DNA from 2 places in the Streptomyces sp. CNB091 genome. Region 2 is predicted to be linked to the other one. Evidence: riboswitches for the same ligand, from Rfam matches in the RefSeq annotation. Region 2 holds a riboswitch; the other holds the start of a gene.
What was found. Region 2 has a riboswitch for S-adenosylmethionine ahead of thrC (threonine synthase). Riboswitches for the same ligand answer to the same signal wherever they lie in the genome.
Positions count from the first base shown of each region.

Region 1: another riboswitch for S-adenosylmethionine. It lies ahead of D581_RS0111810 (aminotransferase class V-fold PLP-dependent enzyme); the one in region 2 lies ahead of thrC (threonine synthase).

Region 1 covers NZ_KB898995.1:7,530-21,889, forward strand. The annotation lists gene qcrB (cytochrome bc1 complex cytochrome b subunit) at 1-557, shown strand, start outside; gene trpD (anthranilate phosphoribosyltransferase) at 681-1,745, shown strand; SAM riboswitch class IV at 1,852-1,969, shown strand; gene D581_RS0111810 (aminotransferase class V-fold PLP-dependent enzyme) at 2,344-3,723, shown strand; gene D581_RS0111815 (Lrp/AsnC family transcriptional regulator) at 3,819-4,100, opposite strand; gene D581_RS0111820 (rhomboid family intramembrane serine protease) at 4,097-4,846, opposite strand; gene D581_RS0111825 (hypothetical protein) at 5,040-5,282, shown strand; gene D581_RS0111830 (NYN domain-containing protein) at 5,322-6,683, shown strand; gene D581_RS0111835 (C40 family peptidase) at 6,977-8,002, shown strand; gene D581_RS0111840 (C40 family peptidase) at 8,257-9,285, shown strand; gene D581_RS0111845 (hypothetical protein) at 9,320-10,576, shown strand; gene D581_RS0111850 (glycosyltransferase 87 family protein) at 10,552-11,814, opposite strand; gene D581_RS0111855 (glycosyltransferase family 4 protein) at 11,921-13,063, shown strand; gene D581_RS0111860 (AMP-dependent synthetase/ligase) at 13,169-14,360, opposite strand, start outside.
Region 2 covers NZ_KB898999.1:186,539-200,898, reverse strand. The annotation lists gene D581_RS0119080 (ABC transporter ATP-binding protein) at 1-290, opposite strand, end outside; gene otsB (trehalose-phosphatase) at 457-1,308, shown strand; gene D581_RS1000000141330 (hypothetical protein) at 1,342-1,506, opposite strand; gene D581_RS0119065 (trehalose-6-phosphate synthase) at 1,503-2,930, opposite strand; gene D581_RS0119060 (glucosyl-3-phosphoglycerate synthase) at 2,995-3,945, opposite strand; SAM riboswitch class I at 4,100-4,227, shown strand; gene thrC (threonine synthase) at 4,247-5,548, shown strand; gene D581_RS0119050 (MoaD/ThiS family protein) at 5,578-5,856, shown strand; gene D581_RS0119045 (cold-shock protein) at 6,298-6,504, shown strand; gene groL (chaperonin GroEL) at 6,945-8,567, shown strand; gene D581_RS1000000140815 (keywimysin-related RiPP) at 9,310-9,432, shown strand; gene D581_RS0119030 (asparagine synthase-related protein) at 9,483-11,501, shown strand; gene D581_RS0119025 (lasso peptide biosynthesis PqqD family chaperone) at 11,520-11,771, shown strand; gene D581_RS0119020 (lasso peptide biosynthesis B2 protein) at 11,768-12,241, shown strand; gene D581_RS0119015 (ABC transporter ATP-binding protein) at 12,192-14,174, shown strand; gene D581_RS0119010 (Uma2 family endonuclease) at 14,179-14,360, opposite strand, start outside.

The DNA of each region.
Region 1 (14,360 bases), on a different contig from region 2:
CCTGGGTCACCGGCGACAAGCGCGAGCACCACATCCTGGACCGTCCGCGCAACGCCCCGACCCGTACGGGCTTCGGCGTCGCCTGGATCACGGCGTACTTCATCGGCCTCGTCGGCGGTGGAAACGACCTGTGGGCCACGCACTTCCACCTGTCGATCAACGCCATCACCTGGTTCGTCCGGATCTTCTTCTTCGTCGGACCGGTCATCGCGTTCATCGTCACCAAGCGGATCTGTCTCGGCCTCCAGCGCCGCGACCGGGAGAAGGTGCTGCACGGTCGCGAGTCCGGCATCATCAAGCGCCTGCCGCACGGTGAGTTCGTCGAGATCCACGAGCCGCTCAGCCCCGGGCAGCTGCACACGCTCACGGCGCACGAGCAGTACCAGCCGCTCGACCTCGGCCCCGCGGTCGACGAGAACGGCGTCAAGCGCAAGATCTCCCCGGTGCAGAAGCTGCGCGCCAAGCTCAGCAAGGGGTACTTCGCCGACGGGAACCAGATCCCCAAGGCGACCCCCGAGGAGTACAAGGAGATCAGCGAGGGCCACGGCCACCACTGATCACCTGAACTGATCGCCACCGTGAGAGCCCCGTCCATTCGATGGACGGGGCTCTTCGCGGTCTCCCCGGCTGGATAGGGTGGAGCCATCTTTCCTGACCGGCTGTGGACCCTGGAGCGGACCATGAACGTTGTGACCCCGAACGGCGGCGACAGCGTGGCGGACCGTTCCTGGCCCGGCCTCCTGAACCCCCTCCTGCGCGGCGAGAACCTCAGCTCCGAGGAGACCGCCTGGGCCATGGACCGCATCATGAGCGGCGAGGCCACCGACGCGCAGATCGCCGGGTTCGCCGTCGCGCTGCGGGCCAAGGGCGAGACCGTCGACGAGGTCACCGGACTGGTCCGCGCGATGTACGCCCACGCCAACACCATCCACGTGCCGGGCCGTACCGTCGACATCGTCGGCACCGGCGGCGACCTCGCCAGGACGGTCAACATCTCGACCATGTCCGCGATCGTCATCGCCGGCACCGGCGCCAAGGTCGTCAAGCACGGCAACCGGGCCGCCTCCTCCGCCAGCGGCTCCTCCGACGTGCTGGAGAAGCTCGGCGTCAACCTGGAGCTGACCCCGCAGCGGGTCGTCGAGGTCGCCGAAGCGGCGGGCATCACCTTCTGCTTCGCCGTGAAGTTCCACCCCGCGCTGCGGTACGCCGCCAAGGCCCGCAAGGAACTCGGCGCGCAGACCACGTTCAACATCCTGGGCCCCCTCACCAACCCGGCCCAGGTCCGCGCCCAGGCCGTCGGCGTCGCCGACGCCCGGATGGCGCCCATCGTCGCGGGCGTGCTGGCCGACCGGGGCAACTCGGCCCTGGTCTTCCGCGGTGACGACGGTCTCGACGAGCTCACCACCACCGCCACCTCCCGGGTCTGGGTGGTGCGCGACGGCGCGGTCCGCGAGGAGCCCTTCGACCCGCGCGAGGTCGGGCTGCCCATCGTCCCCGTCGAGGCGCTGCGCGGCGCCGACGCCTCGTACAACGCCGATGTGGCCCGCCGGCTGCTGGACGGGGAGGGCGGCGCGGTACGAGAAGCGGTGCTGCTCAACTCGGCGGCTGCCCTGGTCGCCCTGGACCCGGGCCCCGGCACGCTGGCCGAACAGCTCGCGGCGAAGATCCTCGTCGCGGCCGAGGCCATCGACTCCGGGGCCGCCAAGCGGGCCCTGGAGCGCTGGGTGGTGGCCAGTAACGCCTGAACGCGCGACGGAGCCGCCCGCGGCCCCCACGGTGTGACACAGGGCGCAGTCCGGATGCCGGACTGCGCCCTTGCGTGTGTGCACACGTATGGCAAGATGCTGCGCAGGTCATGAGTGACAGCGACTACGGCCCCGGCCCGCTGTCCGGCAACCCTCCGTCCGTGGCGGGGTGCCCCGGGTGAAGACCAGGCCGCAGGCAGCGAGGTCTGTGGCAAGCGCGGGCCCCTCGGCATCCAGCGGATGCCAGCCCCCGGGGTCCTGGTCCCTAGGGAGTCTTCTGTGAGCAAGCGAATGCGCTAGGGCCCGCCGTTCGGGTCAGGCCGGGCTCGCGGGATCCGGCACGCACATCTGCGGCGTTGTCGTCAATCACCAACTTCCCCAAGCTCTCGGCTTCGCTTGAGCAGGGGAGACCCCATCCGCGTTGCCTCAATCCTCCGCCTTGCAGCTGCACGCACCGGATCCCGCTCCCTGATCCGGCCTGACCCGAACGGCGGGCCCAGGGCTGACCGCCCTCCTTCCGCGCACCCTTTCTCTTCCCCCCTGCGCTGCCGCGTACTGCCGGCGCATGGATTTCGCCTGCCTGTTACGGGAGTTCGTCATGTCTGTCCCCACCGCTGCCCCCGACTCGTCGGTTTGTGCCCCCCTGCCCGTTCTGGGGCAGAACGTCACGGTCCCGCTCGTCACCGGCGGTGAGGTGACCTACGCCGCGCTCGACTACGCCGCCAGCGCCCCGGCCCTCCAGCGGGTCTGGGACGACGTCGCCGCGTACGCCCCGTACTACGGCAGCGTCCACCGCGGCGCCGGCTACCTCTCGCAGCTCTCCACCGACCTCTTCGAGAACAGCCGCCGTACGGTCGCGGAGTTCCTCGGCTGCCGCGCGGACGACCAGGTGGTCTTCACCCGCTCCACGACCGACTCCCTCAACCTGCTGGCCGCCGCGATCCCCGCCGACTGCCAGGTCTTCGTCTACGAGACCGAGCACCACGCGTCCCTGCTGCCCTGGCGCGACGCCCAGGTCACCTACCTCAACGCGCCCCGCACCCCGGCGCAGGCCGTCGAGACCCTGGAGCACGCGCTCGCCGACCGCGACCCCTACGGCCCCGCTCTCGTCTGCGTCACCGGCGCGTCCAACGTGACCGGCGAGCTGTGGCCCGTGAGGGAACTGGCCGCCGCCGCCCACGCACACGGCGCCCGGATCGTCCTGGACGCCGCGCAGCTCGCCCCGCACCACCCCGTGGACATCGCCGAACTGGACGTCGACTGGGTCGCGTTCTCCGGCCACAAGCTCTACGCGCCCTTCGGCTCCGGCGTCCTGGCCGGCCGCGCCGACTGGCTCCAGGCCGCCGAGCCGTACCTCGCCGGCGGCGGCGCGTCCCGCAAGGTCGCCCGGCGCGCCGACGGCGGCGTGGACGTCGACTGGCACACCACGGCCGCCCGCCACGAGGCCGGTTCGCCCAACGTCATCGGCGTCTACTCCATCGCCTCCGCCTGCAAGGCCCTGACCGAGGCCGGCTTCGAGGGCCTGGTCGCCCGGGAGCAGCAGCTCGTGGGCCGGGTCCGCGAGGGGCTCGCCGAGGTGCCCGAGGTGCAAGTGCTCTCGCTGTTCGGCGACGACGCCCCCCGGGTCGGCGTCATCTCCTTCGTGGTGCGCGGCTGGAACAGCTCGCACTTCGCCGCCGCCCTCTCCGCCGAGTACGGCATCGGCGTCCGCGACGGCCTCTTCTGCGCCCACCCGCTGGTGCGTACCCTGCTCGGCAGCGACCCGCAGGACCCGGGCGAGTGCGGGGCGCCGGAGGCGGAGCCGGGCGAGCGCTCGCTCAACGCGATCCGCGTCAGCTTCGGAGCCGGTACGCCCGACGAGCACATCGACCGGTTCCTGCGGGCGGTCTCCGAGCTGGTCCGTGAGGGCGCCCGGTGGAACTACCGCACCGAGGACGGCCGCTGCGTCCCGGACCGGGGCGAAGCCGCCCAGGTCTGACACGTTCTGATGAAACACCTCGGCCGGGGACAGGCGCGCCGCCTGTCCCCGGCCGAGGTGCGTCGCCGGTGTTCCCCAGGGCCCGTCGTCAGGCCCTACGCGTCGAGGCCGATGGCGAAGGCCGCTTCCAGGTCGTGCTGGGAGTACGTACGGAACGCCACGTGCGTGTCGGTGCCCTCGACGCCCGGGATCTTGCTGATCCGGCCGGGGATGACGTCGGCGAGGTCGTCGTGCCGGGCGACCCGGACCATGGCGATCAGGTCGTAGGTGCCGGTGACGGAGAAGACCTCGCTGACACTGTCCAGCGCGGCGATGGCCTCGGCGATCTCCGGAATCCGGTCCACGCTGGTCTTGATGAGCACGATCGCGGTGATCACGGCTGGCTGTCTCCCTCGGTGGCTGGAACCTTCACTCTAGCTCTCCGTCCATAACTCACCCAGGCGCACAGGAACCCGGCCGCGAAGCCCGCCACATGCGCCAGGTACGCCACCCCGGGCCCGCTGCCCGCCCCCTGGGCCGCCGCCCACTGGAGCCCGAACCAGAAGACCAGCACCATCCAGGCGGGGAAGCGCAGCGGCAGGAAGAAGAGGAACGGGAACAGGCTGGTCACCCGGGTCCGGGGGAAGAGGTAGAGGAACGCGCCGAGCACCGCGGAGATCGCCCCCGACGCACCGACCAGCGTCTGCCCGGAGTCCGCGTGCGCCGCCGCGTAGCAGACCAGGGCCACATAGCCACAGCCCACGTAGAACAGGGCGAACCGCAACCGGCCCATGCGCTCCTCGGCCATCGCGCCGAACACGTACAGGAACAGCAGGTTCCCCAGCAGGTGCAGCCAGCTGCCGTGCACGAACAGCGCGGTGAACGGTGTGATCAGCGCATGCGTGGACCCCGCCCACAGCTCGGCGGGGATCACCCCCCACCGCTCGAAGTACCCGGCCTGCGCGGCGAGAAGCGCGTCCTCGCTCCCGTGGCCGGCGCCGCCGAACCCGGAGAGCGGGCTGATCAGGAAGATCACACCGCAGACGGCGATCAGCCCGTAGGTGACCGGGGCGCCGCTCGACGCCGCCGCGTCCCGGATCCTCCCCGCCGTGGTCCGCCGGTCGGTCTGCCGCCCATCGATCATGGACAGAGCATGACGTACCGGTGGAGAACCGGATGAAGCGCCTCGCCGTGCCGATGCCTATACGCGAGGCCGTAGGGTTACGCCAGGAATTCCGCAGTTCGACGGCGCACCGCGAGATCCTTGACGTAGACAGGTGGAGACGCGGCGGCGCGCCCGGCGCGGGCTCCTGGCGACGACGAAAGAGGACGCAACGATGACGACGGTTCCCCTGCCGACCGACGGGACCCGCTGGCGCTGCACGTTGTGCGGCAATCTCACGCGCTTCGACGTGACCCGCTCCTCCAAGGTCGTGGAGTACGTGCATCTCGACCTGGCCGGTGAGTCGAGTGTCGAGGAGCGGGAGGTCGTCAGTGAGACCATCGAGTCGGTCCGCTGTCGTTGGTGCAACGCGGTGGACCAGATCGAACTGGTGGACAGGCCGGGTGCCGCTTCCTGAGGGAGCGCACCCTTCGACATATCTATGGGGTGACGGACGGTGGATCAGCCGACCAGCGGCGCCGGACCGGCCGATGAGGCCGACGGCGGTGCGGAGGTGCTCGGCCGTCCGCTGCCCGAGGGTGTCCGGCGGCGGGTGATCGCGCTGGTCTCGGACGCCTTCGGTGGCCTGACCGTCTCCGAACTGCCCGCCCAGCTACGACAGTACGCCCGGTTCACCCCGACCCGGCGGGCGAAGTTCGCGGGGAACGCGATGGCCGCCGCCCTGGAGAGCGACGCCCTCTTCCGTCAGCGCATCGGGGAGCGGCTGGGCCAGTCCCAGCCGGAGCTGACCGGCGCGCTGGAGGCCGGTTCGCCGCCCGCCGCCGCCGATCCCCTCGATGTGGCCGCGGCCGCCTACGTGCTGCGCCCGGTCGGCTGGGTCAAGCTGGTCGAATCGGCCGGCGAGGAGGTCCAGCGCGCCGACGCGGAACGGGCCGACGAGGAGACCCGGCGCGAACTGGAGCACCTGCGCGAGGAGCTGGAGCGGGCCCGCGCCCACACCCGCGCCGAGACCGAGCGGCTGCGCACTGAGCTGGAGGCGGCCCGCAAGGAGGCCGAGTCGCTGCACCGCAAGCTGCGCAGCGCCCTGAGCGAGGTGAAGCGCGGCGAGGCCGCCCTGCGCCGCGGCGCCGCCGAGGCCGACACCGTACGCGCCGAGTCGGCCGCCCAGCTCTCCGCCGCGGAGAGCGAGTCGCGTCGGCTCAAGGGGCGGCTGGGGGAGGCCGAGGCGGCCCTGGAGGCGAGCCGCCGGGCCGCGCGTGAGGGCCGCTCGGTGGAGGACATGCGGCTGCGGCTGCTCCTGGACACCGTGCTGGACGCGGCCTCGGGGCTGCGGCGGGAGCTGGCGCTTCCCCCGGCGACGACACGTCCCGCCGACACCGTGGACGCGGTGGAGCCCGGCCGGATGTCACCCAAGGACATCGCTGCCAGGGCCCTTTCGGAGACCGATCCGGCGCTGCTCGACCAGCTGCTGGCGCTGCCGCAGGCCCACCTCATCGTGGACGGCTACAACGTCACCAAGACCGGCTATCCCCAGATGCCGCTGGAGAAGCAGCGGTTGCGGCTGCTGGGCGGGCTCTCGGTGCTCGCGGCGCAGACCGGCGCCGAGATGACCTGCGTCTTCGACGGGGCCGAACTGGCCGCCCCGGTGCTGCTGGCCCCGCCCCGGGGCGTACGGGTGCTGTTCAGCAAGGCCGGGGTCACGGCGGACGAGCTGATCCGTCAACTGGCGCGCGCGGAACCGCCGGGGCGGCCCGTGGTGGTCGTCTCCACCGACCGGGAGGTGGCGGACGGCGTGGCCAAGGCCGGCGCGCGGCCGGTCGCGTCCGTCTTGCTCCTCAAGCGCCTTTCGCGCGTCTAGCGGAACATGCGTGACATGTGTGGCATGCCGGATTTCTGGGAACGTACCGTCAAGTCGCCGCTACGCGCGGTGGGGTTGAGAGTAAAGAAGTGCCTGGTGTGACGAGAAAAATCCTGTGAGGATTTGAACTGATCACAAGATGGTCACTAGGGTCAGGCCTCGAACCTTCGCACGGTTGATCACCCATCGGGGGTGGCGGCGAAGGAACCGCCGAGTCCGTCATGTGCACGGAGCCGGGGAATCTTTCCCCCACAGCCCGGTAGGCGGCTCTGAGGAAGAAGGAGCTCGCCTTCGTGGCGTCCCACCGTCGTCCCAAGCAGCCGAGCCGCACCCGCGTGACCGTGCTCACCGCGACCGCCGCCGCGGCCGTGGCCCTGACCTCCCAGGCCGCCCACGCCGACCCCAAGCCGAGCAAGAGCGAAGTCAAGGCGAAGGTCGACGATCTCTACCACGAGGCCGAGGCGGCCACCGAGAAGTACAACGGGGCCAAGGAGCAGCAGGACAACCTGAAGAAGGAAGTCGACGCGCTCCAGGACAAGGTCGCCCGCGGCCAGGCCGAGCTCAACACGCTGCGCACCGAACTCGGTTCGATCGCCACCGCGCAGTACCGCTCCGGTGGCATCGACCCCTCCGTGGCCCTCTTCCTCGCCTCGGACCCGGACAGCTTCCTCGACCAGGCCTCCGCGCTCGACCAGCTGACGGTCAAGCAGACGGAGTCGCTGCAGAAGATCCAGTCCAAGCAGCGCACCCTCGCCCAGCAGCGCAAGGAAGCCCAGGACAAGCTCGGCGACCTCGCAGACGTCCGCAAGGCGCTCGGCGAGAACAAGAAGAAGTACCAGGGCAAACTGGCCGACGCCCAGCGGCTGCTCAACACGCTGACCCAGGCAGAGCGCGCCAAGATCAAGAAGGACGAGCAGCGCGCCAGCCGCGCCGCCGGAGACCGGGTCGAACTCGGCAACGAGTCCCCCGCGTCCGGCCGTGGAGCCGCCGCCCTGGCCGCCGCCGCCACGCAGATCGGCAAGCCGTACGTCTCCGGCGGCTCGGGCCCCAACTCGTACGACTGCTCCGGGCTGACCCAGTGGGCCTTCGCCCAGGCCGGCGTCTCCATCACCCGGACCACGTTCACCCAGCACAACGACGGCACGAAGATCGGCCGCAGCCAGCTCAAGCCGGGCGACCTGGTCTTCTTCAACAATCTGGCGCACGTCGGCTTCTACGCCGGCAACAACCAGGTCCTGCACGCCCCGAAGCCGGGCACCAACGTCCGCTACGAGTCCATGGACTACATGGGAACCTTCCAGTTCGGCGTCCGCATCTGACGTCACGGCATGCCCGCGGCACGCCCGAACGAGGGAATCGTCGGGCACCACACTGACGCACCGCCCCGCCGGAGACCAAGGTCACCGGCGGGGCGGCGGCGTTGTACCCCTCCGCCGCCACCGGCGCGGTCTTTTGCCGGTGCGTAGTCGCGCGATTACTGTCTGGCTGCCGCGCAGCTCCCGGTCTCCGTCCGCCCGTCCCGGGCGGCAGGGGCTGCGCACTACCGCGTCAGCGGAAGGGAGTGCGGCTACCTGTGGTGTCCCATCGCCGTTCCACACCGTCCGGCTTCACCAGAGGCGTCCGGATCACGGTCGTCTCGGCGGCCGCCGCCACCGCGGCCGCGACGCTGACCGGGGCCCCGGCGAGCGCCGACCCGAAGGAGACCCGCGAGAGCGCCAAGGCAGCCGTCGACCGCCTCTACGGGGAGGCCGAGCAGGCCACCGAGCGCTACAACGAGGCCGGGGAACGCGTGGACCGGCTGCGCGGCGAGGCGGACCGCTCCCAGGACGCCACGGCCCGGGGCCAGGAACGCGTCAACCGGATGCGCGACGCGCTGGGCGCGATGGCGGGCGCGCAGTACCGCACCGGCTCCATCGACCCGGCGCTCGCCCTGCTGCTCTCCGCCGACCCGGACACCTACCTGGAGCGGGCCGCCGCCCTCGACCGGGCCGGCGCCCGCCAGGCGATGACCCTGGACAAGCTGCGGCACGCGCAGCGCAAGCTCGCCCAGACCCGCGCGGAGACCACCCGCGCCCTGACGGAGCTGGAGCGCAACCGGGCCGCCGTCACCCGCCACAAGCGCGCCGTCGAGTCCAAGCTCCGCGAGGCCCGCCGGCTGCTGGACTCGCTGCCGCCCGAGGAACGCGCCACCTTCGACCGGGCCTCCCGCTCCGGCCGCGAGGGACCGCCCGACCTCTCCGGCGTCGCACCCGGCTCGGGCCGCGCGATGTCCGCCGTGGCCGCCGCCCACCAGGCGCTCGGGAGACCCTACGTCTGGGGCGCCAACGGGCCCTCGGGATTCGACTGTTCCGGCCTGATGCAGTGGGCCTACGCCCAGGCCGGGGTGAGCCTGCCCCGCACCTCCCAGGCCCAGCGCCACGCGGGCCGCATGGTGCCCCTCTCCCAGGCGCGGCCGGGGGACCTGGTCGCCTACCGCGCGGACGCCAGCCACATCGGCATGTACGTCGGCAACGGGCAGGTCATCCACGCCCCCTACCCGGGCGCCCCGGTCCGCTACGATCCCGTCGGCATGATGCCCGTCTCCTCGGTGACCCGGATCTGACCGTACGACAGGATCTGACCGTACGATCGGCAGGGTGGCCGTACGAGGACGTGACGCGCGAGGGGGACGCCCCCGGGGACGACGGCGGGCGGCGGGCCCGCTGCTCGCCGTGCTCCTGACCGCGGCCGCCTGCACGGCCCCCGCCGACACGGACACCCACCTCACCACCGGCGCCCTCGACGCCACCCTGGAACGCCGCGCGGCGGCCGTCCTCGCCCACGACCCGGCGGGGTACGTCGACGGCCTCGCGCCGGACGCCGCGAAGCTGCGGGCCGCCCAGCGCACCGAGCTGGACCGGCTCGCCGACGTGCCCCTGAAGTCCTGGACCTACGACGTCAAGGACATCACCCAGCAGGACGGGCAGTGGGCCACCGCCGACGTGGAGCTGCGCTACCGCATCGACGGGTACGACACCGCCCCGGTCGCCACCCGCCGCGTCCTGGAGCTGATGCGCGACGGCGAGCGCTGGTACATCACCGCCGACCGGCCCGCCGAGGGAGCCTCCGGGCAGCTGTGGCAGCAGGGGGACGTCGAGGTCGTCGAGGGCGCCCACAGCATCGTCCTGGGCGTCGGCCAGTCCAAGGGCGAGCTGCGCCAGGTCGCCGACACCGTGGACCTCGCCGTGCCGGCCGTCTCGGACGCCTGGCCGAGGCCCTGGACCCGCCGGGTGGTCGTCCTCGTCCCGGACTCCGTCGAGTCCATGGCCGGGTTGCTGGGCTCGCCGGAGTCCGACTACCGGGGCATCGCCGCCGTCACCACCGGCGAGGTCGGCGGCACCGGCGAGCGCCCGGCCATCGCCGACCGGGTGATCGTCAACCCACAGGCGTACGCCACCCTGGGCAGCTTCGGGCAGCGGATCGTCCTGACCCACGAGACGACCCATGTCGCCACCCGGACCAGCACCTCCACCGCCACCCCGGTCTGGCTCTCCGAGGGCTTCGCCGACTGGACCGCCTACCGGGGCGAGGACCGCGCCGCCGACACCATCGCCCCCGAACTGGCCGAAGCCGTCCGCAGCGGCCGGACCCCCGCCGAACTCCCCGCCGACCCGGACTTCGGCTTCGACGGAGACCCGGCGAGACTCGCGGGAGCCTACGAGGGCGGCTGGCTGGCCTGCGAGCTGATCGCGGAGCGGTGGGGCAAGGAGAAGCTGATCGCCTTCTACGAGGCCGTCGGCGCGCACGACGGGCGCGAGGGGGCGGTGGAGCAGGCGCTGAACGCGGTGCTCGACACCACCCCCGGGCAGTTCACCGCCGACTGGCGCGACTACCTCGCCACCCGGCTCGGCTGACCCCCGCCCGCGAGAAGAGCGCCCCGGGCACGCGGCCTCCCCGGCACCGTCGACCGCCACAGCCGCCGCGCCGCGACCAGCGAGGCGGCCACCAGCAGCCCGTTCCGTACGAGAAGGAGCGCCACCCCCCACACGTCGCTCGCCACCACATGGCCGAAGCCGACCGGGAACTCCAGCAGCGTCACCCCCGCCGCCACCAGCACCAGCACCGCCGGAAGCGTCATCGCCGCCCCCCGGAACACCAGGCACACCGCCGCGAGCCCGACCAGCCACACCACGTACTGCGGGCTGATCACCCGGCTGGTGACCGTGAACAGCAGCACCGCGGTGAACGCCGCCTCGGCCGGGGTGCGGGCGGCGAACGTCCGGGCCCGCAGCCGCCACAGCAGCAGCCAGCCCAGCGCCAGGACGCCGAGCCCCAACGCCAGCGTCGACACCAGCTCCACGTGCGGGCCGACGAACTCCAGCGAGCCGTAGCGCAGCTCCACCCGCCCCTCCCAGCCGAAGTGCCGCGCCACGTGGAAGACCAGCGCCCCCAGGGACTCGACCTCGGTGCCCCGGTCCCGCTGGAAGGCCAGGAACGCGAACGCCCCCGGCATCCACAGCGCGAACGCCGCCGCGAGCCCCGCCGCGGTCAGCGCCGCCGACGTCCACGCGGCCCGCGTCGGAGACCCCTTGCGCACCCCGGCCAGCAGCAGCGCGGGCCAGCCCTTCAGCAGCGCCCCGAACGCCGCCAGCGCCCCCAGCGCACGGGGCCGGCGCACCCCTGCCAGCAGCGCCGCCACCGCGACCGCCGTCACCATCAGGTCGTAGCGGGCGTAGACCGTCGGACCCAGCAGCGGCACCCCCGCGACCCACACCCAGGCGCCCGCCTCCCTTAACCCCGGCCGTCGGCCCGCGTACAGCAGCAGCCCCAGCACCAGCGCGTCGCAGAGCAGTACCAGCACGAAGAACGCGGTCGCGTACTCCAGGAACGGCAGCAGGGCGGGGGAGAGGATCGCCAGGGCGGCCCCGGGCGGGTACTGCCAGGTGACGTCGGACAGCGGATACGTGCCGGTCAGCAGCGTCTCGTACCAGCTCCGGTAGATCACCGACACGTCCACCGTGACGTCCGGGCCGGGCACCGTGACCACCTGGAACACACAGGCCAGCAGCCAGGCCCGGGTCAGCGCCCACAGCGCGTACGGCCACGGCCCGGCACCAATGGGTTCTCGTCCCGTCGCCGTCGTCGCCGTCATGGCCGCCTCTTCGTCGCTCGTGTCCGGCCGGGTTCCCGGCGGCTCATGATGCCGTCGGCAGAGCGCGTCAGCGGTGAAGCGCGGCCGTTCGGTACTGTCGGCGACGATGGACAAGACCTTGATCGTGACCAATGACTTCCCGCCCCGCCCCGGTGGCATCCAGGCGTTCCTGCACAACATGGCGCTGCGCCTGGACCCCGACCGGGTCGTCGTCTACGCCTCCACCTGGAAGCGCGGCGAGGAGGGCGCGGCGGCCACCGCCGCCTTCGACGCCGAGCAGCCGTTCCCCGTGGTCCGCGACCGGACGACGATGCTGCTGCCGACCCCGCGCGTCACCGACCGGGCCACCGGTCTGCTGCGCGAGCACGGCTGCACCTCCGTCTGGTTCGGCGCCGCCGCCCCGCTAGGCCTGATGGCCCCCGCGCTGCGCCGCGCGGGCGCCCGGCGGCTCGTCGCCACCACCCACGGCCACGAGGCCGGCTGGGCGCAGCTGCCCGCCTCCCGACAGCTGCTGCGCCGGATCGGCGACGCCACGGACACGATCACCTATCTCGGTGAGTACACCCGCTCCCGGATCGCCGGGGCCCTCACCCCCGAGGCCGCCGGGCGCATGGTCCAACTGCCGCCCGGCGTCGACGAGAAGACCTTCCACCCGGCGTCCGGCGGGGACCGCGTCCGGGCCCGCCTCGGGCTCTCGGACCGCCCCGTGGTCGTCTGCGTCTCCCGTCTGGTGCCGCGCAAGGGCCAGGACACGCTGATCCTGGCCATGCCCGCGATCCTCGCGCGGATCCCGGACGCGGTGCTGCTGATCGTCGGCGGCGGACCGTACGCCAAGGACCTGGAGCGGCTCGCGGCCCAGACCGGTGTCCAGGACTCGGTGCGCTTCACCGGCCCGGTGCCCTGGGCCGAGCTGCCCGCGCACTACGGGGCCGGAGACGTCTTCGCGATGCCCTGCCGCACCCGGCGGCGGGGGCTCGACGTGGAGGGCCTCGGGATCGTCTACCTGGAGGCGTCCGCGACCGGGCTGCCCGTGGTGGCCGGCGACTCGGGCGGCGCCCCGGACGCGGTGCTCGACGGCGAGACCGGGTGGGTGGTGCGCGGCGGCAGCGCCGAGGAGTCGGCGGACCGGATCGTGACGCTGCTCGGCGACCCGGAGCTGCGGCAGCGGATGGGGGAGCGGGGCCGGGCCTGGGTCGAGGAGAAGTGGCGCTGGGACCTGCTGGCGGAGAAGCTCAAGACCCTGCTGTGACCACGCCGTACGACGGAGGAGCCCGCGCCTGGTCACCAGGCGGGGGCCCCTCCGTACACGTCGCACCGCTCAGGCGCGGTACACCCCCCAGGCGCGGCCTACCCCTCAGGAGCGGTAGATCGACTCCACCTCGTCCGCGAAGTCCTTCGCCACCACGTTCCGCTTCAGCTTCAGCGACGGCGTGATGTGGCCCGCCTCCTCGGTGAACTGAGCGGGCAGGATACGGAACTTGCGCACCGACTCGGCCTTGGAGACCGCCGCGTTGCCGTCGTCCACCGCCCGCTGCACCTCGGCCAGCAGCTCCGCGTCCTCGCGCAGCGACAGGGCCGTCGAACCGGCCGGCTTGCCGTTCTCCTCGGCCCAGCGGCTCAGGAACTCCTCGTCCAGCGTGACCAGCGCGCCGACGAACGGACGGCCGTCGCCGACCACCATGCACTCCGCGACCAGGGCGTGCGCGCGGATGCGGTCCTCGATCACCGCGGGGGCGACGTTCTTGCCGCCCGCCGTCACGATGATCTCCTTCTTGCGGCCGGTGATCGCGAGGTAGCCGTCCTCGTCGAGCGTACCGATGTCCCCGGTGTGGAACCAGCCGTCGGCCAGCGCCTCGGCCGAGGCCGACTCGTTGTTCCAGTAACCGGTGAACAGGTGCTCGCCGTGCAGCAGCACCTCCCCGTCGTCCGCGATCCGCACGACCGAACCGGGCAGCGGCTGGCCGACCGTGCCGATCTTCGGCCGGTCCCACGGGTTGAACGCGGTCGCCGCGCAGGTCTCGGTCAGGCCGTAGCCCTCCAGGACCGTGAAGCCGATGCCCCGGTAGAAGTGGCCGAGCCGCTCGCCCAGCGGAGCGCCGCCCGAGATCGCGTACTCGCCCCGGCCGCCGAGGACGGCGCGGAGCTTGCCGAAGACCAGCTTGTCGAAGAGTTTGTGCTTGAGCCTCAGCCCCAGCGCCGGGCCCTGCGGGGTGCTCAGCGCCCGGCTGTAGGCGATCGCCGTGTCGGCCGCCCGGTCGAAGATCCTGCCCTTGCCGTCGGCCTGAGCCTTGGCACGGGCCGCGTTGTAGACCTTCTCGAAGACCCGGGGCACGCCCAGGATCAGCGTCGGCCGGAACGAGGCCAGCTCGTCCGTGAGGTTCTTGATGTCCGGCACACAGCCGAGCTTGATCGGGGCCATCACCGAGGCCACCTCGACCAGCCGGCCGAAGACGTGCGCGGCGGGCAGGAACAGCAGCACCGAGCACTCGCCCGTACGGAAGAGGGGCTTCAGCCGCTCCACCACGTTGCCGCACTCCGCGAAGAAG
Region 2 (14,360 bases):
AGCGGCTTCTCCTGGCCGAGGAACGCGAAGGTGGGCAGCACGGCGGGGTCGTCGACCGGTACGCCGAAGATCCGCAGCTCGCCGGTGGTCGGCTGCACCTGTCGGGTCGCCAGTCCGAGCAGGGTGCTCTTGCCCGCGCCGTTCGGGCCGACCAGACCGCAGATGCGGCCGGCCGGGATCCGGAAGGAGCAGTCGCGCAGTGCCCAGCCGCGTCGGTAGCGCTTGCCCAGGCCGCGGGCTTCCAGCGCCCAGCTGCCGGACGTCGCGTTCGGAGTGCCCGTGTCCGCCACGCACCTCACCTCAATTCCATTAGTCAATTAATGGAATCATGGAGTCGTGGGGGAACGACTGTCAAGCCGGCGGGGCCGGTGGGGCCGGGGTGCGGGGCGCGGGGAGAAGGAGGGGCGACGGCCCACAAGGCTCGTGAACAACCCGCTCAAGGCATAAGCTCGCCCCATGGGCAGCCACTCCGTACATCTGCCGAACCCGACCACCCCGGCCGGCCGCGAGGGGCTCGACGCCGTCCTCGCCCGGCCCGACCGCGCGGTCGTCGCCCTCGACTTCGATGGCACGCTCGCCGACATCGTCCCGGACCCCGAGCAGGCCCGCGCCCACCCCGGCACGGTGGCCGCGCTCGCGGCGCTCGCGCCGAAGGTCGCCGCCGTCGCCGTGATCACCGGCCGTCCGGCGGGCGTCGCGGTGCGCTACGGAGGCTTCGCGGGCGTCCCCGGACTGGAGCACCTCGTCGTGCTCGGGCACTACGGCGCCGAACGCTGGGACGCCGTGACCGGCACCGTGAACACCCCCGCCCCGCACCCCGGCGTCGCCGCCGCGCGGGCCGAACTCCCCGGCTTCCTGCACGAGTTCGCCTCGTGGCGCGGTACCTGGATCGAGGAGAAGGGGCAGGCCGTCGCCGTCCACACCCGGCGCGCCCAGGACCCGCAGGCGGCCTTCGAGACGCTGCGCGGGCCCCTGGGCGAGCTGGCCGCCAAGCACGGGCTGATCGTCGAACCGGGCCGCCAGGTCCTGGAGTTGCGCCCGCCCGGTATGGACAAGGGCGTCGCGCTCGGCAGATTCGTCGCGGAGCTGGACGCCGAGTCCGTGATCTACGCGGGCGACGACCTCGGGGACCTCGCCGCGTTCGCGGCGGTGGAGAAGCTGCGGACCGAGGGCCCGGACGGCATCCCCGGCCTCCTGGTGTGCAGCGGCAGCGCCGAGGTGCCCGAACTGGCCGAGCGGGCCGACCTGTCGGTGCCGGGCCCGGCCGCCGTGGTCGCGTTCCTGGCGGCCCTGGCCGAGCGGCTGTAGGAGAAGGGCCCCGACGGGGGTCCCGGCCGGGCATCAGGCTTTCGCGGTCACGAGCAGCGTGCCGAGAGCAGCCCGGCCCGCGGGTAGGGGCTCGGTCAGCCGCACCAGGTAGGTGTCCTCGACCCGTCCCGCAGCTCCCGTCTTCTCGTCCGTGGCCGTGGCCCAGCCGAGCAGGGCCCCCGTCCCGTGAGCCCTCACCCCTGCCGCAGCGCCTCCAGCTGGTCCAGGAACCACTGTTGCGGCGGCAGCGCGGTCGCCGCCTCGGCCAGGCGCTTCGTGCGGCCGGACCGTTCGTCGGCGCTCATCGTCAGCGCCTCGTGCAGGGCCTCCGCCGTGCCCACCACGTCGTACGGGTTCACCACGATCGCGTCCTCGCCCAGTTCCTCGTACGCCCCCGCCTCCCGCGACAGCACCAGCGCGCAGCCGTGGTCGGAGACGACGGGGACCTCCTTGGCGACCAGGTTCATCCCGTCGCGGATCGGGTTGACCAGGGCCACGTCCGCCAGCCGGTACGCGGCCAGCGAGCGGGCGAAGTCGTCCTTGACGTGGAGCACGACCGGCGTCCAGGTCTCCGTGCCGTACGACTGGTTGATCTCCGTGGCCAGGGTCTGCACCGCCGCCGTGTAGTCCCGGTAGACGGCGAGGTCCTGCCGGGAGGGGTAGGCGAAGGCGATGTGCACGACGCGCTCGCGCCACTCGGGGTGGGCGTCCAGCAGGGCCCGGTACGCGTGCAGGCCGCGCACGATGTTCTTGGACAGCTCGGTGCGGTCCACCCGGACGATGGTCTTCCGGCCCTCGCCCACCTGCTCCCGCAGCGCCGCCATCCGCTCGTCCACGTCCGCCTCGTGCGAGCGCCGGCGCAGGAAGTCCGCGTCGGCCCCCAGGCCGTGCACCCCGATCCTCGTCCGGCCCGTGCCGCCGAGGATCTCCGTGCAGCAGCCGATGAACGCGTCCGCCCAGCGGCGGGTCAGGAACGCGGCCCGGTCCGCGCCGAGGACGCCGCGCAGCAGCTGCTCCGCGATGTCGTCGGGCAGCAGCCGGTAGTAGTCGACGGGCGCCCACGGGGTGTGCGAGAAGTGGCCGATCCTGAGGTCCGGGCGCAGCTCACGGAGCATGCCGGGGACCAGGGCCAGGTGGTAGTCCTGCACGAGGACCGACGCCCCGGGGCCCGCCTCCTCGGCGAGTGCCTCGGCGAAGGCCCGGTTGTACGTCTCGTACGAGGCCCACCGGCGGCGGAACTCCGCGTCGAAGACCGGCTCCACGGGCGTCTGGTAGAGCAGGTGGTGGACGAACCACAGCACCGAGTTGGCGATGCCGTTGTACGCGTCCGCGTGGACCTCGGCGTCGATGTCGAGCATCCGCACGCCCGCCTCGCCGACCCCGCGCCGCACCGCCTCGCGGTCCCCGTCGCCGAGGGCCGCGCAGACCCACAGCTTGTCGTCGACGGCGCTCAGCCCGGAGACGAGACCGCCGCCGCCGCGCTTGGCGTCGAGCGTCCCGTCCTCGCCGAGCGTGTACGAGATCGGGCCGCGGTTGGACGCGACGAGGACCTGGGCGGTGGAGGCGGCGGCCGCGGGTTCGGATCCGGGTTCGGTTTCGTGTTCGGCGTGCTCGGAGACCATGTAGCGGAACCTAGCCCGTTCGGGAAGCCCCCAAACGCCTCAGGGCGTCATGCGGCCCACCGCCTCACGCCGCGTGGCGCTCCGCGTACTCCGCGATCTCCCGCATCGGCGGCCGCTCCTCCGTGTCCACCGCATGGGTGCGGGGTACGAAGCCGTCGTCGCCGCGCTCGAACTGGGTCAGCGCGGGCCGCACCAGATGACCCCGGGAGAGCCGCAGCTGCGCCGTGCGGTAGATCGCCGCCGCCATCCGGCCCAGCGCCTGCCCGTCCTGGTGGCGGTGTTTCCGTACGCCGACGTCGACCTGGCCCAGCGCGTCCAGGCCCACCGTGTGCAGCGCGTCGACCAGCAGGCCCAGCTCCACTCCGTAACCGACCGGGAACGGCAGCCGCTCCAGCAGGGACCGCCGCACCGCGTACTCGCCGCCCAGCGGCTGCACGAACCCGGCCAGCTGGGGCCAGTGCAGATTGAGCAGCGGGCGCGCCACCAGCTCGGTGACCCGACCGCCCTGACCTGCGCTGTCGCCGAGCGGGCGGTCGTACATCGCCTTGACGAACTGGACGGACGGGTCGGTGAGCAGCGGTCCGACCGTGCCCGAGACGAAGTCCGCGGAGAAGTCCCTGAGGTCGGCGTCGACGAAGCAGACGATCTCGCCGCTCGTCACCAGGAGTGACCGCCACAGCACCTCGCCCTTGCCGGGCAGGGCCGGGACGCGGGGCAGGATCGCGTCCCGGTGGACCACCCGGGCGCCGGCCGCCCGGGCCACGGCGGCGGTGGCGTCGGTGGAGCCGGAGTCGATCACCACGAGTTCGTCGACGAGCCGGACCTTCTCCATCAGCTCCCGGCGGATCGTCGCCACGATTCGGCCGACCGTGGCCTCCTCGTTCAGCGCCGGCAGCACCACGCTCACGGACGTGCGGTGCGGATCGGCGTCCCGGGCGTCGGTGAGCCGGTTCAGCGGGCGGTCGCCGGACGACCAGGAACGCCTGGTCAGCCAGCGTTCCACCTCTTCGAGCACGGTCGGCACTCCCTGTGTGTGATCCATCTCGCGGTTCGGACGACTATCTCAACGGTCCGGTGCTTCGGTTACAGTCTTGAACAACGCGGATGGCCGTCGCATGTCGGGGTCGGAGCGCGCATAAACGCCTGGATCGAAGATCCAGCGCCATAAGAGCTCATCCAGAGGGACTGAGGGAACGGCCCGTTGAAGTCCCGGCAACCCTCCTGCCGACCGCGAGGTCACGGTGGGGAAGGTGCCAATTCCGTCTTGCGGCGAAATGCGTCGTAGGGAAGATGAGGAGAAAGGGACCTCCGCCATCATGGCTGTTCAGACCGTTGCAGGTACGACCGCTTCTTCCGCCCCGGCCGTCGATCTCGGCCCCGCCGCGGCGCTTTCCTGCCGCGAGTGCGGCGAGCGTTTCGACCTCGGCCCCCTTTTCGCCTGTGCGTCCTGTTTCGGGCCGTTGGAAGTCGCCTACGACCTGCCCACCGGCTCCCCGGAGGAGCTGCGCAAGCGCATCGAGGCCGGCCCGAACAACATCTGGCGCTACGCCCCGCTGCTGCCGGTGCCCGCGGACGTCGCGGAGAAGCCCAACATCAACCCCGGCTTCACCAAGCTCGTCAAGGCCGACAACCTCGCCCGTGAGCTGGGCGTCACCGGCGGCCTGTACGTGAAGGACGACTCCGGCAACCCGACGCACTCCTTCAAGGACCGCGTCGTCGCCATCGCCGTCGAGGCCGCCCGCGCCTTCGGCTTCACCACCCTCTCCTGCTCCTCCACGGGCAACCTGGCCGGAGCCGTCGGCGCCGCCGCCGCCCGGGCCGGACTGCGCTCCTGTGTGTTCATCCCGCACGACCTGGAGCAGGGCAAGGTCGTCATGGCCGCGGTGTACGGCGGTGAGCTGGTCGGCATCGAGGGCAACTACGACGACGTCAACCGCTTCTGCTCCGAGCTCATCGGCGACCCGCTCGGCGAGGGCTGGGGCTTCGTCAACGTCAACCTGCGCCCGTACTACGGCGAGGGCTCCAAGACGCTGGCGTACGAGATCTGCGAGCAGCTCGGCTGGCGGCTGCCCGACCAGATCGTCATCCCGATCGCGTCCGGCTCCCAGCTCACGAAGATCGACAAGGGGTTCCAGGAGCTGATCAAGCTCGGCCTCGTCGAGGACAGGCCGTACAAGATCTTCGGCGCCCAGGCCGAGGGCTGCTCCCCGGTCTCCGCCGCCTTCAAGGCCGGCCACGACGTGGTGCGCCCGCAGAAGCCGAACACCATCGCCAAGTCGCTGGCCATCGGCAACCCGGCGGACGGCCCGTACGTCCTGGACATCGCCCGCCGCACCGGCGGCGCGGTGGAGGACGTGACCGACGAGCAGGTCGTCGACGCGATCAAGCTGCTGGCGCGCACCGAGGGCATCTTCGGCGAGACGGCGGGCGGCGTGACGCTCGGCGTGACGAAGAAGCTCGTCGAGGCGGGCGTCATCGACCCGGCGCTCACCACCGTCGTCCTGAACACCGGCGACGGCCTCAAGACGCTGGACGCGGTCTCCGCGACCTCGCAGGCCACGGCGACCATCAAGCCGAGCCTGGACGCGTTCCGCGCCGCGGGCCTCGTCGCCGGCTGATCACCCGAGACTTCAGGAAGGCACCCACCATGAGCGTCAAGGTCCGCATCCCCACCATCCTCCGTACGTACACGGGCGGCCAGGCCGAGGTCCCGGCGGAGGGCGCCAAGCTCTCCGAGGTCATCGAGTCCCTGGAGAAGGACCACCCGGGCATCGCGGCCCGCGTCCTGGACGACCAGGGCAAGCTGCGCCGCTTCGTGAACGTGTACGTCAACGACGACGACGTGCGCTTCGAGGGCGGCCTGGACGCGGTCACGCCCGACGGCGCGGGCGTCTCGATCATTCCCGCCGTCGCCGGCGGCTGCTGAACCGCCCGGGCCGCTCCACGGCGGCCCATCGCACCTCCGTGTGACCACAGTTGCCCCCTCCGCGAGAGAAGCGGAGGGGGCAATTCTGTATGGTTGAGCACGGTACAGTTGGGGAAGCCCCGTCCGCTGCCCGTGCCGCCCGCATATGTGAATGCGCCCGGCTCCGATGAGATGCAGCCAAAGTACGTGAACCTCTTGCGGCATAAGTGCCCTTTGTCTGGCCCGACTTGCCCGTAAATCTCAGCAAACCCGCATATTCGCGTGTTCTGCTGCGCCCAGAATTCTCGTCCGATTGACCTGTTGCAGAGGGCAGTTGGGCGGATACATTCGGCCGCGGTCGACGCGCTGCGGCGCCGCACACCCTCTCCTGTCGGGGGTGAGTTCCGACCCGGGTCCGCGAAGTGCGGTCCCGTGCAAGGGCCAGTAATAGGGGAGTTAGGCATGGCTCAGGGCACCGTCAAGTGGTTCAACGCGGAGAAGGGGTACGGCTTCATCGCGGTCGACGGTGGTGCGGATGTTTTCGTCCACTACAGCGCGATCCAGATGGACGGGTACCGCACCCTCGAAGAGGGTCAGCGAGTTGAATTCGAGATCTCGCAGGGCCAGAAGGGGCCCCAGGCCGACATGGTCAAGCTCGCCGTCGGCTGAGTTCGGCGCGGTCGTCCGACGACACTACTCACGCACGCAGGGCCCGGCCCCCGGATCAGGGAGCCGGGCCCTACGTGCGTCCCGGGGGCCCTGCCGGGAGGCGCGTGTCGCCGTCCCGCGTCCGAGGTGCGCCGCCGCGTACATCCGAGGCGTGCTGCCGTCCCGCGTCCGAGGTGCGCCGCCGCCTGCATCCGAGGCGCCGCGCCGCCCGCATTCGAGGCGCCCCGCTGTCCACATCCGGAGAAGGACGCTTGCACTCGCAGGGGTCGAGTGCTAATCATTGGCGTTAGCACTCTCCAGGTGAGAGTGACAGAAACTTGGACCGGGCCGGTGAGGCCCGCAGGCGCGGTGGGGCAAGGAACCACCACGCAGGCAGGCCGTCCGTCGCGGGCGCCTCTCGGTCCGGAGAAATCCACCCCTGTCCGGGAGGACCACTTCACATGGCCAAGATCATCGCGTTCGACGAGGAGGCACGGCGCGGTCTCGAGCGCGGGATGAACCAGCTCGCCGACGCCGTCAAGGTCACCCTCGGCCCCAAGGGCCGTAACGTCGTCCTCGAGAAGAAGTGGGGCGCGCCCACGATCACCAACGATGGTGTTTCCATCGCCAAGGAGATCGAGCTCGAGGACCCGTACGAGAAGATCGGTGCGGAGCTGGTCAAGGAGGTCGCCAAGAAGACGGACGACGTCGCCGGCGACGGTACGACCACCGCCACCGTTCTGGCTCAGGCTCTCGTCCGCGAGGGCCTGCGCAACGTCGCCGCAGGTGCCAACCCGATGGCCCTCAAGCGGGGCATCGAGAAGGCCGTCGAGGCCGTCTCCGCCGCTCTGCTGGAGCAGGCCAAGGACGTGGAGACCAAGGAGCAGATCGCTTCGACCGCCTCCATCTCCGCCGCCGACACCGAGATCGGCGCCAAGATCGCCGAGGCGATGGACAAGGTCGGCAAGGAAGGCGTCATCACCGTCGAGGAGTCCCAGACCTTCGGTCTGGAGCTTGAGCTCACCGAGGGTATGCGCTTCGACAAGGGCTACATCTCGGCGTACTTCGCGACCGACATGGAGCGTATGGAGGCGTCGCTCGACGACCCGTACATCCTGATCGTCAACTCGAAGATCGCCAGCGTCAAGGACCTGATCCCGCTGCTGGAGAAGGTCATGCAGTCGGGCAAGCCCCTGCTGATCATCGCCGAGGACGTCGAGGGCGAGGCGCTCTCCACCCTGGTCGTCAACAAGATCAAGGGCACGTTCAAGTCCGTCGCCGTCAAGGCTCCGGGCTTCGGTGACCGCCGCAAGGCCATGCTCGCGGACATCGCCATCCTCACCGGTGGCACCGTGATCTCCGAGGAGGTCGGTCTCAAGCTGGAGAACGCCGGCCTGGACCTGCTCGGCCGTGCGCGCAAGGTCGTCATCACCAAGGACGAGACCACGATCGTCGACGGCGCCGGTGACAGCGACCAGGTTCAGGGTCGCGTCAACCAGATCCGTGCCGAGATCGAGAACTCCGACTCGGACTACGACCGCGAGAAGCTCCAGGAGCGTCTGGCGAAGCTGGCCGGCGGCGTGGCCGTCATCAAGGCCGGCGCGGCCACCGAGGTGGAGCTCAAGGAGCGCAAGCACCGCATCGAGGACGCGGTGCGCAACGCCAAGGCCGCCGTCGAGGAGGGCATCGTCGCCGGTGGTGGCGTGGCTCTGCTCCAGGCCTCGGCCGTCTTCGAGAAGCTCGACCTCACGGGCGACGAGGCGACCGGCGCCAACGCCGTGAAGCTCGCGCTGGAGGCCCCGCTCAAGCAGATCGCCGTCAACGGTGGTCTTGAGGGTGGCGTCGTCGTGGAGAAGGTCCGCAACCTGCCGATCGGTCACGGCCTCAACGCCGCGACCGGCGAGTACGTCGACATGATCGCCGAGGGCATTCTCGACCCGGCGAAGGTCACGCGCTCCGCTCTGCAGAACGCCGCCTCCATCGCCGCGCTCTTCCTCACCACCGAGGCCGTCATCGCCGACAAGCCCGAGAAGGCCGGCGCGGCCGCCCCGGGCGGCATGCCGGGCGGTGACATGGACTTCTGATCCGCCGCGGAGTCCCGGGCCCGCCCGGGAGCCCTCCGGCTGATCGAAGTTCGCCGTACGTCCCACAGGGGCGGTATCTCCTTCGCGGAGGTGCCGCCCCTGTGGCGTTCCCCGACGGGCGTTCCCCGACGGGGCGTTTCCCGACGGGCCGCTGCGGCCCGACGCGAGCCGACGCGGCCCGACGCGAGCCGACGCGGCCCGACGCGAGCCGACGCGGGCCGACGCGGGCCGGCCCGGTGTGCGGGCCATGGCCGAATGGCTACTTGCCGCGACCTTCCCGGTGGGGCAGCAGTGCCGGCGCGGTGGCGCCGATCACGGGGGCGCGCCCCCGTGATCGGAGGCAGGACGGACGCGGAGCCGCCCGGAGGTCCGTCCCGGCTGGTTCCCCGCTGCCCCGGTGGGCCGCTCCCTCTCGTGGCAGCTCACCGCCCGGTCCGGCGACCGCAGCCGGTCAGTGGTCCAGTCCACTTCACCTCCGCGCCCCGGTGGTGTGCGACTGCACACGGCGCCCGGCCTACGTTCCCGGCCCCGGTGGGGACGGTCCGGAGCGGCCCGCCCCGGACCTCGTCGCTCGCGCTATCCAGCCAACTTCGGACGGTAAGTCGGAATCATGCGTACCGGCGGTACTGCGGGACATGATGGCTCTGGTGTTCACGTGGTGAACAGCAGTCGCATAAACAACTTCCGTTATGCGGAAGCCACTTGGGCATAACGGAATCAACCGCACAGAAGGGAAGGTGTCATGAAGCTGCGGAAGAAGGCTTACGTGAAGCCGTCGCTGTTCAAGCAGGGCGACTTTTCGAAGAAGACCGCCGGTTACTTCTACGGCTCGTACAAGGAGTACTGGGTCCGTCGCATCAGCTGATCCGGCCCCCGGCCTCCTGTGCGCTGTATGAGAACTTCCGGAAGGTGAACATGCCCGGCCACCCGCGTGACTACTTCGTCGTCCTGCCGGACAGTGCGGCGGGAGCGGCGGTGGCCGGGCAACTCCCCCCGGACACGGGCCTCCCCTCGGGCACGGGTCTCCCCCCGGGGGCGGGCTCGTCCCCGAGCACGGGCCTTCGCCCCGGTACGGGCGGGACGCCGGTCGTCGCCCACGCTTCGGGGCGGCCCTGGGTCGTCGCCCGCCCGCTGGTTCGCGAGGTGAGCCATCTCCGCCGGGGCGACGACGCCCTCGTGCTCATCGGCCCGGACCGGGTCCCCGAGGCCGTGCTCGCCGGTCTCCTGGAGGGCGCCCGCGACCGGGCCGGCCTGGAACGCCGCCTCGCCCGGCTGCCAGGCCTCCACCACGTGATCGCCCGGCTCTCCGGCGAGACCTGGATCCGGGGCACTGCCTCCGGGCTGCGCCGGGTCTACCACGCCCGGCACCCGGAGGCCGGAACCATCGCCTCCGACCGCCCCGCCGTCCTCGCCCGCCTGACCGGCGCACCCCTGGACGACGGCGCGCTCGCCCTGCGCATGCTCGACTTCCTCCCGCACCCGCTGAGCCGCCGCGTCGTGTGGCGGGGCGTGTACGAGACCGGCGCCGGGTACGGCCTGGCCCTGCCCGCCGCGACATTGGGCACGGCCGCCGCCCCGGGCCCCACGGAGCACCGCTGGTGGGAGCCGCCGCCCGCCGAACTCTCCCTGGCCGAGGGGGCCCGAAGACTCGGTGACGCCGTCGCCGCCTCCGTACGGGCCCATGTCGGCGGCCTGGACCGGATCAGCTGCGAGCTGTCCGGCGGCCTGGACTCCACCGCGCTCACGTTCGCCGCCCGTGCGACCGGGCCCGCCGAGCTGTCCCTCCTCACCGTGGCCGCCCGGGACCGCTACAGCGAGGACGAGACCTGGGCGCGGCGGGCCGTGGAGGCGGCCGGGAAGAGCGAGGCGGTGGCCGGGGGGCGCGGGAGCACGAGCAGTGCGTCCGCCGCCCTGGACCACCGGATCATCCCCGCCAGCGACGCCCCCTACTTCTACGCCGATCTCGCCTCCTGCGCCGACGAGTTGAACGACGAACCGCTCCCCGTCGCCCCCGGCCGGGCCCGCGCGCACCTCCTGCTCGGCCGCGCCCGCGCCACCGGATCGCGCTACCACCTCACCGGCTACGGCGGCGACGAACTCTTCCTCGGTCTGCCCCACGCCTACCAGGACCTCTTCCACGGCAACCCGTTCACCGCCTGGAGTCACCTCGGCGGCCTGCGCCACCAGCTCGGCTGGCCGCTCCTGCCCACGGTGCGGGCCCTGCTGAACCGCTCCACGTTCCCCCGCTGGCTCGCCGGGGCGGTCACCGCCGAACCCCAGCCGGTCGCCCGGACCCCGCTGCTCTCCTGGGGCGTACGGCAGTCGCTGCGGCCCTGGTTCACCGACCACGCGAACTCCCTGATCACCGAGGAGTTCCGGGCCGCCGCCGAGCACGCCGAGCCGATCGACCCCTGGCGCGGACGGCACGTCGACATCGACGCCGTACGGATGGGGGCCCGGCACTTCCAGGCGATGGAGGACATCGGCATGACGATCGGGCTGCCGGTCGCCGCGCCCTTCTACGACGACCGCGTCCTGGAGGCGACCCTCGCCGTCCGCCTGTCGGAGCGGATCAGTCCCTGGCGCTACAAACCGCTGCTCGTCGAGGCGATGCGAGGCGTGGTCCCGGACGCGCTCCTGGCCCGGACAACGAAGGACCACATGTCCTCCGACGAATACCAGGGCCTGCGCGAACACGCCCCGGAACTGGCCGCTCTGTGGACCGGCTCCCGGCTGGCGGAACGCGGTCTGGTCGACTCCCGCCGACTGCTCCGGCTCGCCGCCGAACCCTTCTCACCGGTCCTGGTCGAGCACTCCATCAGCTCCACCGTGGCCGGGGAGACCTGGCTCCGCACGGCCGAGGACGCCTGGCCCGCCCCTCGGACACGTATGACATCGCCGACACCGCCGACATCGCCGATATCGCCCATCTGACCACCAGCGAGGCATCCGATGAAGCTCAGAAAAGGCATCGCCGTCACGACCACCGAGTACGGCGGCGTCCTCCTCGACGAGAAGGACGGCAGTTATTGGCAGTTGAACGACACCGGCGTCATCGTCGTCGGCACCCTTGCCTCGGGGCACACCCCCGAGATCGCCGTGGAGCGGATCCTCGCCGACTTCGACGTCGAGCGGGCCGAGGCGGAGGCGGACGTGGCGGAGCTGACCCGGCAGCTGGTCGAGGCGAGGATCCTGCACCCGTGACCACCGAGATGACGATGCCGCGCCGGGGCGCGGGAGCGGGCGGGTTACGGCTGCGCACGGCCATCGCCGCCGCGTTCGTCCTGGCCCGCCTCAAGCCGGGGCGGCTGCGCCGGGTGCTGGCCGGGTGCGCCCGGGGTGCGCGCCCGGCCTCGTATGCGGAGACGCTGGAGGTGTGGGAGGCGGTCGTCACCACCAGCCGCCGTTGCGCGGGCCGTTTCGGCTGCCTGCCCCGCTCGGTCGCCGTCGCCCTGGCCTGCCGGATGTCCGGTGTCTGGCCCGACTGGTGCGCGGGGGTGCGGGCGGCTCCGCCGTTCTCCCCGCATGCTTGGGTGCAGGCGGGGGACCGTACGGTCGGCGAGCAGGCGGAACCGGCGGATCTGCGTCCCTTGATGGTGGTGACGGCAGACGGAGGGGATCCGGGTGAGCACGGTGACGGGGACGACGGAGGCGGACGAGGGCCGAGGGACTGAGGGGAGGCCGGACGGGGCGCAGTCGGCAGGCTCCTTCCCCGCAGGGGAGCAGCCTGCTGGGAAGGGACCCGCCGGGAAGGGGCCCGCCGGAGAACGGCCCGCGCGGGATGCCGCGGAGGGGCCCGCCAAGGACGAGCCGGGTGCGGGCCCGTCTCCTCTCCGGCTGCTCCTCTCCCGGGTCCGTCCGCACCGGGGCGTCCTCGTCCGCGCGGGTCTGCTCTCGCTCGCCGGTTCCGGGGCGGGCCTCGCCATGCCGCTGATGGCGAAGCACGCGGTCGACGCGTTCGCCGCGGACCGCTCGCCCGCGGGACCGCTCGTCGCGCTGACCGCGCTCGTGCTGGTAGGAGCCTGCCTCTCCGCGTACGGGCGCTATCTCATGTCCCGTACGGGAGAGGGCGTCGTCCTCCGCGCACGCGATCAACTCGTGGGCCGCATCATGCGGTTGAAGGTCCCGGCGGTGGACCGGCTGACCCCGGGCGACCTCCAGTCACGCGTGACCAGCGACACGACCCTCCTGCGGACGGTTCTCTCCAGCGGCCTGGTCGAGTCGTTCAACAGCGTGCTGATGCTGCTGGGAACGATCGGCTTCATGGCGTACATGGACCTGACGCTGCTCGGCGTGACGCTGGTGGTGATCGTCGGCATCGGAGCCGTGACCTCGCTGCTGATGCCGCGTATCCAGCGGGCCCAGCTCCGCGCCCAGGAGGCCGTGGGCGCGATGGGCGCGGCACTGGACCGGGTGCTCCAGGCGTTCCGCACGGTGAAGGCGAGCGGGGCGGAGGAGCGGGAGACGGCGGCGGTCGCGGAGGCCGCCCGGCACGCGCACGACCGGGGCGTATCGGTGGCGCGGTGGTCGTCGGTCTCCGACGTCACCATGGCGATGTCGATCCAGCTGGCGTTCCTGGCGGTGCTGGGCGTGGGCGGCGCACGGGTCGCGTCCGGCTCGCTGGAGATCTCGTCGCTGATCGCGTTCCTGCTCTACCTCTTCTACCTGATGGGCCCGATCGGCGGCCTGGTCGAGGGCTGGACGGGCTTGCAGAGCGGGCTCGCGGCGGTCCGCAGGATCGACGAGGTCGAGTCGCTGCCCGGCGAGCCGGCCGCCGGTCCCGGTCCCGGTCCCGGTCCCGGTCCCGGTCCCGGTCCCGGAGCCGGTCCCGGAGCCGGAGCCGTACGGCAGGAGATCCCCGCGACTCCGCTCGGCGTCACGTTCCAGGACGTGACGTTCGGATACGGCGACGAGCGGGCCCCCGCCCACAAGGGGGTGACGTTCGACGTCCCGACCGGCGGACTCGTCGCGCTGGTGGGCCCGTCTGGGGCGGGCAAGTCGACGGTGTTCAGCCTGCTGGAACGCTTCTACGACCACGACGGCGGCACGATCACGGTCGCCGGCCGGGACATCCGCGACTGGCCGCTGGCCGAGCTGCGGGGCTCGCTGGCGTACGTGGAACAGGACGCGCCGGTCCTGGCCGGAACGCTGCGGGAGAACCTCCTCTTCGCCGCCCCGGACGCCGAGGAGGAGGCGGTGGCCCAGGCGGTGGCCCGCACCCGCCTGGACAGCTTGGTCGAGCGGCTGCCGGAGGGCCTGGACACGGCGGTGGGCCACCGTGGCGTCACCCTCTCCGGCGGCGAACGCCAGCGGATAGCCATCGCCCGGGCCCTGCTGCGCCGCCCCCGTCTGCTGCTGCTCGACGAGGTGACTTCGCAGCTGGACGCGGTCAACGAGCAGGCGCTGCGCGACGTGATCCTCGAACTGGCGGAGCACACCACGGTGTTGGTCATCGCGCACCGCCTCTCCACCGTCCGGCACGCGGACCGCATCGTGGTCCTGGAGGACGGCCGGGTCCGCACGGCGGGCACGCACGAGGAGCTGATCGCCGGGGACGACCTGTACCGCGAGCTGGCGACCACCCAGCTCGCGGCCGAGGTGCGGTGAGGCTTCAGCGGGCGTACTCCTTGAGCTCCTCGGTGTCCAGGGTGATGTCGACGGGGCCGGGGAGGGGGACGGCGTCGCCGTAGTCGTACGAGTGCTGCTGCCGGTAGCGGCCCTTGTCGGGCTCGCTGTGGACGACGAGGGTGTCCGACTCGCGGTCGATCAAGAGGTACACCGGGATGCTCGACG